2 regions of the Kitasatospora sp. NPDC023118 genome follow, and region 1 is predicted to be linked to the other one. Evidence: predicted binding sites of a transcription regulator. Region 1 holds the regulator's gene; the other holds the start of a gene.
The links. The regulator HrcA, encoded in region 1, represses chaperone genes, less so after heat shock. The targets are predictions, from matches to a motif close to TTNGCACTCNGNNNNNCNGAGTGCNAA.
Positions count from the first base shown of each region.

Region 2: a site for HrcA is predicted at 2,580-2,606, ahead of ACZ3UD_RS09025 (FmdB family zinc ribbon protein). Genes of this name have one in related genera too.

Region 1 is NZ_JBVHHW010000023.1:3,413-8,140, reverse strand. It holds gene pspAB (PspA-associated protein PspAB) at 1-327, opposite strand, end outside; gene htpX (zinc metalloprotease HtpX) at 351-1,271, opposite strand; gene hrcA (heat-inducible transcriptional repressor HrcA) at 1,544-2,578, shown strand; gene dnaJ (molecular chaperone DnaJ) at 2,652-3,791, shown strand; gene ACZ3UD_RS26610 (16S rRNA (uracil(1498)-N(3))-methyltransferase) at 3,893-4,642, shown strand.
Region 2 is NZ_JBVHHW010000005.1:200,470-205,197, forward strand. It holds gene ACZ3UD_RS09010 (sigma-70 family RNA polymerase sigma factor) at 1-757, shown strand, start outside; gene ACZ3UD_RS09015 (hypothetical protein) at 928-1,209, shown strand; gene mscL (large conductance mechanosensitive channel protein MscL) at 1,206-1,622, opposite strand; gene ACZ3UD_RS09025 (FmdB family zinc ribbon protein) at 2,242-2,568, opposite strand; gene ACZ3UD_RS09030 (MFS transporter) at 2,695-3,999, opposite strand; gene ACZ3UD_RS09035 (potassium/proton antiporter) at 4,393-4,728, opposite strand, start outside.

The sequences.
Region 1 (4,728 bases):
GTTGACCGCGTGCAGGTCGTTCACCAGCTCCGGCAGCTCCCCGGGCTGGTGCCGGGCGAGCAGCCAGGAGTAGCCGTAGCCGTCCTTGGAGGCCTCCACCGGTACGCCGCCGCGCTCGGTGTCGGCGTCCAGCAGCGCCCGGACCTGCTGCTCGACCTGGACGAAGGCCGCGCCCTCGACGGCCGCGAAGCAGACCGAGCCGAGCCCGGTGGGGAGGAACCCGGCCCCGGCCTCCAGGGTGAGCGCGGCGGACGGCACGCCGAACAGCTGGTCGAGGTCGGGCTTGACGGGCTTGCTGCGGCCGAACAGGGCGTCCAGGAATCCCACGGTGGTCCTTTCCTCAACGGGAATCAGCGGCCGAGCTGCTCGGAGATCTTCGCCAGCTGCGCCAGCCGCTTCTCCAGCGTCGGGTGGGTGGAGAGCAGCTGGGAGGCGGTCTCCCGGGCGCTGAGCGCGGGGGCGAAGTAGAAGGCGTTGTACGGCTGCGACTTGCGCAGGTCCTCGGTGGGGATGGCCGCGATCTGCCCGGTCACCTTGGTCAGGGCCGAGGCCAGGGCGCTGGGCCGGCCGGTGAGCTGCGCGGCGGCCCGGTCGGCGGCCAGCTCGCGGTAGCGGGAGAGCAGCCGGGTGAGCAGGAAGCTGATCGCGTAGACGACCATCGACACCAGGGGGATGATCAGCGCCGCGATGGCCGCGTTCTGGTCGTTGTTGTTGCGCCCGCCGCCCATAAACCCGCCGTACATGGCGACCCGGGTCATCGCCCCGGCGAGCACGCCGAGGAAGCCGGCGATGGTCATCACCGCGACGTCCCGGTGGGCGACGTGCGACAGCTCGTGCGCCAGGACGCCTTCCAGCTCCTCGGGTTCGAGCCGGCGCAGCAGGCCGGTGGTGACGCAGACCACGGCGTTCTGCGGGTTGCGGCCGGTGGCGAAGGCGTTCGGCATGTCGTTGTCGGCGACCGCCACGCGGGGCTTGGGCATGTCGGCCAGGGCACAGAGCCGGTCGATGGTGCCGTGCAGCTGGGGGTACTGCTCCTCGGTCACCTGGCGGGCGCCCATCGCCCGTTCGGTGATCTTGTCGCTGAACCAGAACTGGGCCACGAACAGCCCGCCGGAGATCAGCACGATCAGCGGCCAGGCCCCGCGCAGCAGCGCGATCAGCAGGCCCGTGAAACCGACGTACAGCAGCCCGATCACGAACATCGTCGCGACCATGCGGCTGGTCAGGCCGCGGTCGGGCGCGAAACGGGTGTGCTGGCCCGAGCTCGACATCTCTTGCTCCTCCGTTCGCCGTCGCTTTCGATGCTGCCACCCGGACGGCCCCAGGGCACCACCCCCGCGCCGCGAGTTGCGGCGGAAGGGGCCGTGCCCTGGGACTGCGGGCAGGATCACTCCGGCCGGGCCGTTCCTGGGACAGGACCCGGGCCTTACACTGGCAGATACGGTTTTGGCACTCGTGTGCGCAGAGTGCCAGGGTCGGGGTCCTCCCGGAGCGGCCCGCAGCATCACAGACGGACAACGTGCGAAGACGGAGGTGCGTGCCCATGGCCGGTGAGGTCCGCCAACTGGACGACCGCAAGCTCGCCGTTCTGCGTGCCATCGTCCAGGACTACGTGGGCACCGAGGAGCCGGTCGGCTCCAAGGCCCTCGTGGAGCGGCACAACCTCGGAGTCTCCCCGGCGACCGTGCGCAACGACATGGCGGCGCTGGAGGAGGAGGGCTACATCCACCAGCCGCACACCAGCGCCGGGCGCATCCCCACCGACAAGGGCTACCGGCTGTTCGTCGACAAGCTCGCCGAGGTCAAGCCGATGAGCGCCCCGGAGCGCCGGGCGATCCGGCACTTCCTGGACGGCGCCGTCGACCTGGACGACGTGGTCGCCCGCACGGTGCGGCTGCTCGCCCAGCTGACCCGGCAGGTCGCCGTGGTGCAGTACCCCTCGCTGACCCGCTCCACCGTCCGGCACATCGAGCTGGTGGCGCTGGCCCCGGCGAAGGTGATGCTGGTCCTGATCACCAACACCGGCCGGGTCGAGCAGCGGATGGTCGACTGCCCGGGCACGGTCGGCGAGACGGTCCTGGCGGACCTGCGGGCGCGGATCAACGTCCGGGCCGCCGGCCAGCGGCTGCCGGACGTCCCGGCGCTGCTGGAGGAGCTGCCGGCCACGTTCGAGCAGATCGACCGGCCGACCGTCAGTACGGTCCTGGCGACCCTGTTCGAGGCGCTGGCCGAGCAGAACGTGGAGCGGATCATGCTGGCCGGCACGGCCAACCTGACGCGTTTCGGCCACGACTTCCCGCTCACCATCCAGCCGGTCCTGGAGGCCCTGGAGGAGCAGGTCGTCCTGCTCCGCCTCCTGGGTGAGACCGGGGACGCCGGAATGACGGTCCGGATCGGGCGGGAGATTGCGTACGAAGGGCTGAATTCCACCTCGGTGGTGTCGGTCGGCTACGGTTCGGGCGACGAGAGCGTGGCCAAACTCGGTGTGATCGGTCCGACCCGGATGGACTACCCGGGCACAATGGGGGCGGTGCGGGCGGTGGCACGGTACGTGGGGCAGATCCTGGCCGAGTCGTAGCAAGCAACCGCTGTTAGATGTCTAACGGCGGTGTCCAGTCGCACTACTACAGGCGGAACAAGCGGAGCATTTGGTGGCCACGGACTACTACGCGGTACTCGGCGTCCGACGGGATGCGGGGCAGGACGAGATCAAGAAGGCGTTCCGGCGCCTGGCACGCGAACTGCACCCGGACGTCAACCCGGACCCGAAGACGCAGGAGCGGTTCAAGGAGATCAACGCCGCTTACGAGGTGCTCTCCGATCCGCAGAAGCGCCAGGTCTACGACCTCGGCGGTGACCCGCTCTCACCGGGCGGCGGGGGCGCGGGCGGCTTCGGCGCCGGCGCGGCGGGCTTCGGCTTCTCCGACATCATGGACGCCTTCTTCGGCGCCGCGGCCGGCCAGCGCGGCCCGCGCTCGCGCACCCGCCGCGGCCAGGACGCCATGATCCGGCTGGAGATCACCCTGGAGGAGGCCGCCTTCGGCGCCACCAAGGAACTCCAGGTCGACACCGCCGTCACCTGCACCACCTGCAACGGCGAGGGCGCGGCCCCCGGCACCTCCGCGCAGACCTGCGACATGTGCCGCGGCAAGGGCGAGGTCTCCCAGGTCACCCGCTCCTTCCTGGGGCAGGTCATGACCTCCCGCCCCTGCCCGCAGTGCCAGGGCTTCGGCACCGTCGTGCCGACCCCGTGCCCCGAGTGCGCCGGCGACGGCCGGGTCCGCGCCCGCCGCACCCTGACCGTCAAGATCCCGGCCGGTGTCGACAACGGCACCCGGATCCAGCTGGCCGGCGAGGGCGAGGTCGGCCCCGGCGGCGGCCCGGCCGGCGACCTGTACGTCGAGATCGCCGAGACCACCCACAGCGTCTTCCAGCGGCGCGGGGACGACCTGCACTGCACCGTCACCATCCCGATGACGGCCGCCGCGCTCGGCACCCAGGTGCCGCTGCAGACCCTAGACGGGCTGGAGGAGGTCGACATCCGGCCCGGCACCCAGTCCGGCCAGTCGATCCCGCTGCACGGCCGGGGCATCACCCACCTGCGCGGGGGCGGCCGGGGCGACCTGATAGTGCACGTCGAGGTTCAGACGCCCACCAAGCTCGACGCCGAGCAGGAGGAACTGCTGCGCCGGCTCGCCATACTGCGCGGCGAGGAGCGCCCGTCCGGCCAGTTCGCGCCGGGCCAGCAGGGCCTGTTCTCGCGTCTGAAGGACGCCTTCAACGGCCGGTAAGCCGTCCGGGAGGGGGTGCCGGGTTCAGGTCCCGAGAGACAGGTCCTGACCCGGCACCCCCTTCGCGTTCCCGTTCCGCCCACCCTCCGGAGGACCACCCCATGACCGCCCCCGTCTTCGTCGTCGAGACCGAGCGGATCGCCGCCGCCGCGCCCGGGGCGCTGGTGCGCCTGGACGGGGCGGAGGGGCGGCACGCGGCCGCGGTGAAGCGGCTGGCGGCCGGTGAGGCGGTGACCCTGGCGGACGGGCTGGGGCTCGGGGTGGACGGGGTGGTCGCCGAGGTGTTCGGCAAGGACGCGATCGACGTCACGGTGGCCGCCGTGCGCCGGGAGCCGGAGCCGGCGCCGCGGATCGTCGTCGTCCAGGCGCTGCCCAAGGGCGACCGCGGCGAGCTGGCCGTGGAGACCATGACCGAGGTCGGCGTGGACGTGGTGGTCCCCTGGGCGGCCTCGCGCTGCATCACCCAGTGGAAGGGCGAGCGCGGAGCCAAGGCGCTCGCCAAGTGGCGGGCCACCGCCCGGGAGGCGGGCAAGCAGTCCCGCCGGCTGCGCTTCCCCGAGGTACGCGAGCCGATGACCACCAGGCAGCTGGCCCCGCTGCTGGCGCGGGCCTCCTTCGCCGCCGTGCTGCACGAGGAGGGTGCCGAGCCGCTGGCGCACGCCGCGCTGCCCGGGGCGGGGGACATCGTGCTGGTGGTCGGCCCGGAGGGCGGCGTCTCCCCGGAGGAGCTGGCCGCCTTCGCCGAGGCGGGCGCGAAGCCGTACCGGCTGGGCCCGTCGGTGCTGCGCACCTCCACCGCCGGGGTGGCCGCCGGGGCGCTGCTGCTGGGGCGCACCGGCCGCTGGTCGTGACGCCCGCTGGTCGTGACGCCCGCTGGTCGTAGCCCCCGCACGCCCTCGGGGACTTGCCGAAAACGGAGCGGCTCGTACCCGTACCT
Region 2 (4,728 bases), on a different contig from region 1:
TGTCACGCGCGAGGAGCTGGAGGCGATAGCCGAGGACGCGGAGCGCGCCAAGGACGTGTTCATCCGCTCCAACCTCCGCCTGGTGGTCGCGGTCGCCCGCCGCTACCCGCGCAGTGGCCTCCCGCTGCTGGACCTCATCCAGGAGGGCAACGCGGGCTTGGTGCGCGCCGTCGAGAAGTTCGACTACGCCAAGGGTTTCAAGTTCTCCACCTATGCCACCTGGTGGATCCGGCAGGCGATCACCCGCTCCATCGCCGACCAGTCCCGCACCATCCGGCTGCCCGTGCACCTGGTCGAGGAGCTCGGCCGGATCCGGCGGGTGCAGCGCGAGAAGTCCAAGGAACTGGGCCGCGAGCCAGAGCCGGCCGAGATCGCGGCCGAGCTGGACACCACCGAGGCTCGGATCAAGGACGTGCTGGACTGGGCGCGCGACCCGGTCAGCCTCAACATGTCGGTCGACGACGAAGGCGAGACCCAGTTCGGCGACCTGGTCGAGGACACCGGGGCGACGTCCCCCGAGGACGCCGTGATGGTCATGCTCCGCCGCGAGGAGCTGGACGGCCTGATCGGGCGGTTGGACGACCGCACGGCCTCGATCATCCGCTCCCGTTACGGCATGGAGGACGGCCGCGAGCGCACCCTGACCGAGGTGGGCAAGCAGCACGGCCTCACCCGCGAGCGGATCCGCCAGATCGAGAAGCACGCGCTCGCCGAACTGAAGAAGATCGCCGACCACGCGGGCTTCGAGGCCGCCTGAGGAGCCGCCTGACGAACGAGCCCACGGCCGAGCCCGTCTCGGCCGGGAATGACCGAGCCCGTCTGCCCCCGGGCCCTGGTGCGGAGCGCTCCGCCCAGGGCCCGCGGCGTGCCACGGGGCTCTTAGGCTGGAGGGACAGGACGGCCCGGGTGATCAGGGGAGTGGACAGAGTGAGCGAGCAGGAACAGAGCCGGCAGGAACAGAGCAGGCAGGGACAGAACAGGCAGGGGCAGGTCCGGCAGGAACAGGACGAGCAGCCGTCGGCGGACCAGCCGCCGGCGACCCGGCGGGCGGCCGTGGCCAAGGCCCGGCTGGTCTTCCGGGACCCGTTGGACCAGCAGTCCCGGGACGACACCGACGCGGGCTGGGGCGAGCGCCCCGGGCCGGGGGAGAGCGGTGGGCGCGGGCTGGACTGGTATCTGAGCCAGCGTCCGCCGCACCACGGGGACTAGCGCGCCGTGACCAGCGCGTCGCGGATCTCGGTCAGCAGTTGGACCTCCTTGGCCTCGGCCTCCGCCGCCACCTCGACGACGGACTTGCGCTTGGCCGCCATCCTGTTCATCGGCACGATCAGGACGAAGTAGACGACGGCCGCAGTGATCAGGAACTGCAGGGCGGCGCTGAGCACCGACCCCCACAGGATGAGGATTCCGGACGTGACCCCACCGGTGGCGCTCACCTCGCAGGGCCCCTTGAGGCAGGAACTGTAGGACCCCAGGTCCTTCGTCCCGAACACACCGACGATCGGATTGATCACGCCTTTGACGAAGGCATTGACGATGTTGGTGAAAGCCGCGCCGATGACCACGGCGACGGCGAGTTCGACGACATTTCCACGCAGCAGGAATTCCTTGAAGCCTTTCATGCCGCCTCGAACGACGAAGTCGTTCCGGGGTTACGGGTGATCCCCCGCAGGCCCGGATTGACAACCCGTACGGCCCACCGCGCCCCCTGAGGGCGGCGGTAGCCCGGCCCGTGTGGGCCCGAGCGCCAGCGCCGCCGCCACCGCGAGCAGCACCAGCGCGGGCACCCCGGCCCGCCGCCGGACGGCCCGGCGCCAGCGGTGCCACCCGCCGCAGCCGCGCCGGATCGGGGGGAAGCTCGGCACCTCCCGCCGGGGCGGCACGGTAGGCGCGGGCAGTGGGACGGACAGGCTCATGGTCGTCATCGACGTGACCTCCGGACTCGATCGGTCGGTCTCTGGTGACCCACACGATGCGCGCCCCGGGCGCTACCGGAAAGCCCTATCCCCAAGCCTGTGGATAAACCCGCCCCTGTGGACAACTTCGTACACTCGCGCGAGTGAGACCGACCTCCGCAAGCTGACGAAAACCCGCGCCGGACGGCGAACAGGGCAAGCGGAAAGGCCCGCCGCCCCGCGTGAAGCGGGGCCGACGGGCCTTTCGCGAAGCTTCCGAGCACTCGCCGGACGCCGATCCGGCGCCGAGCGCCCAGTGTCGAACGCCGCGAACCGGGCGCCGAGGTCAGCTCGCGACCGGAGCCGGGCTGCTGGAGGAGCTGGACGAGCTGGACGAGCTGGACGAGGACGACGAGCTCGAACCCGTCGAGGACGTCGCGGACGACGACGTCGGGGAGCCGGAGGACGAACCGGCGCCCACCGAACTGCTGGAGGACGATCGGCTGTCGGTCCGGTAGAAGCCCGAGCCCTTGAACACGACGCCCACGGCCGAGAAGACCTTGCGGAGCCGTCCCTGGCAGTCGGGGCACGTGGTCAGCGCCTCGTCGGTGAACTTCTGCACCGCCTCCAGGCCGTTGCCGCACTCGGTGCACTGGTACTGGTACGTGGGCACTTGTCTTCCTCCTGGCACTCTCGCCTGATGAGTGCTAACGATGGTCAATGATGCGGCATTCCGCTGGATCAGTCCAGCGACTCCGGTGTGAGATGAGCCGGTACCCGGTCGCCGCCGACCCCCCGTTCAGCCCTTGGCCGCACCGACCAGCTGCGGCGCGCCGCCACGCTCGGCGGACCCGGCCACCACGCGGCCCGTCCCGCCGCGCGCCACCAGCAGGTGCCGCATCGACACCAGCGCGAGCAGCCCCAGACCGGCGCCGACGACCGGCACCAGGAACCCGACCGAGGGCCCGTGTCCGTCGATCAGCTTGCCGGCGGCCATCGAGCCGACCGCCAGCCCCAGCCCGATCGCGCCGGTCAGCCAGGTGAAGGCCTCCGTCTTGGCGCCGTCCGCGACCAGCGTCTCGACCAGGGTGTAGCCGCTGATCAGGGTCGGCGCGATGGCCAGACCGCAGACCAGCCCGGCAACCGTCAGGGCGACCAGGTTGGGCATCGCCCACAGCACCGAGCAGCCCAGCACCAGCAGCGTGTAGCTCATGGCCATCCGCTGCTGGACCGGCCGCCGCCAGGCGACCACGCCGTACAGCACACCGGCCAGCATCGAGCCGCCCGCGAAGATCCCGTACACCGTGCCGCCGGCGTCGTGCTGCCCGACGGAGTCGGCGAAGGCGTTCACCGACACCTGCATGCCGCCGAACACCGCGCCGACCCCGAGGAAGGTCCCGGCCAGCAGCCGGACGCCGGGCGAGGCGAGCGCGGAGGCGCGCCGCACACCGGGCTGCGGAGCGATCCGGGCGGGGGCGGTGCGCCGCTGGGCGGCGAAGGCGAGGCCGCCGACCAGGGTCAGCGAGGCCTCGGCGATCAGCGCGGTCGCCGGGCTGGCGAAGGCGGCGATGTTGGCGGCCAGGATCGGGCCGATCACGAAGGTGAACTCGTCCGTCACGGACTCGAAGGCGAACGCGGTGCTCACCTTGGCCGCGGCGGTCGGGGAGGCGCCCTCCGCGGTGAACTCGGACACCCAGCGGGCCCGGACCATCGCGCCGATCTGCGGCACGCTCGCCCCGGCGGGGACGGCGGCCAGGTACAGGCTCCAGGCCGGCGCGTGGCCGAGCGCCAGCGCGATCAGCACGCCGACCGAGGCCGCGTGCACCAGCACCGTCGGGACCAGTACCGCGGCCTGGCCGTAGCGGTCGGCCAGTCGCCCGGTCTGCGGCCCGATCAGGGCCTGGGCGACGGCGGCGACGGCGGTGACCGTACCGGCGGTGCCGTACGAGCCGTGGGTCTGGGTGACGAGCAGCAGGATGCCCATGCTGAGCATCGCGTAGGGCAGTCGCGCGACCAGGGCGGGGGACAGGAACGTCCAGGCGCCGGGCGTGCGCAGCAGCTCTCCGTACCCGACCCGGGCGGGCGCCTCGGCGGCGGTGTCCACGGTGCCGGTCGCGGTGTCCGGAGCGGTGTCCGGAGTGTTGTCCGCGGTGTCCGGAGCGCTGTCCGCGGCGATGTCGACCGTTCGGCGGGCCGTCACGGTCGGTCCTTCCTGCTGCCTGGTAGCGCGGCAGGGCATGGGGTGGCCCCGACGGCGCCGAGAGTCGTCCTCTCGCGCGTCGACCGGGGTAGATACCGGGTCGGCCGGGCCTGGTGGGCCGGGGCCTGACCGCGGCCGCCGAGCGGTCGCGCCAACTCTGCGTCAGGCAGATGCTGGGGGTGGTCTAGCGGTAGTTAAACGGCGTGGTCGCACCAGCATACAGTTACGCGCGTAGATTCCGCCAGGCCACCCCATTCGCCGGCCTTGTCCCGCCAGGCCACCCCTGGCAACGCGGGGTCAGCGCCCGTTCAGCCAGTCCGCCAGCTTGCCGCCCTTGTCCACGGCCCGCAGCCGCCGCTCCGCGGCCTCGCCGACCTCGTCCGTGGTGACCACCAGCAGCTCGTCCCCGCCGCGCAGCACCGTCGCCTTGTCCGGCACGAAGGAACTGCCCTCGCGCACGACCAGGGTGACCGCCGCCCCCTTGGGCAGCCGCAGCTCGCCGACCTCCACGCCGGATATCCGCGAGGCCGGCGAGAGCGTGACCGACAGCAGGTGTCCGTGCAGTTTCTCCAGCGGCGCGGACTCGATGTCGAGGTCCTGGCCCATCGCGCCCTCGCCGATCCGCAGCCGCTT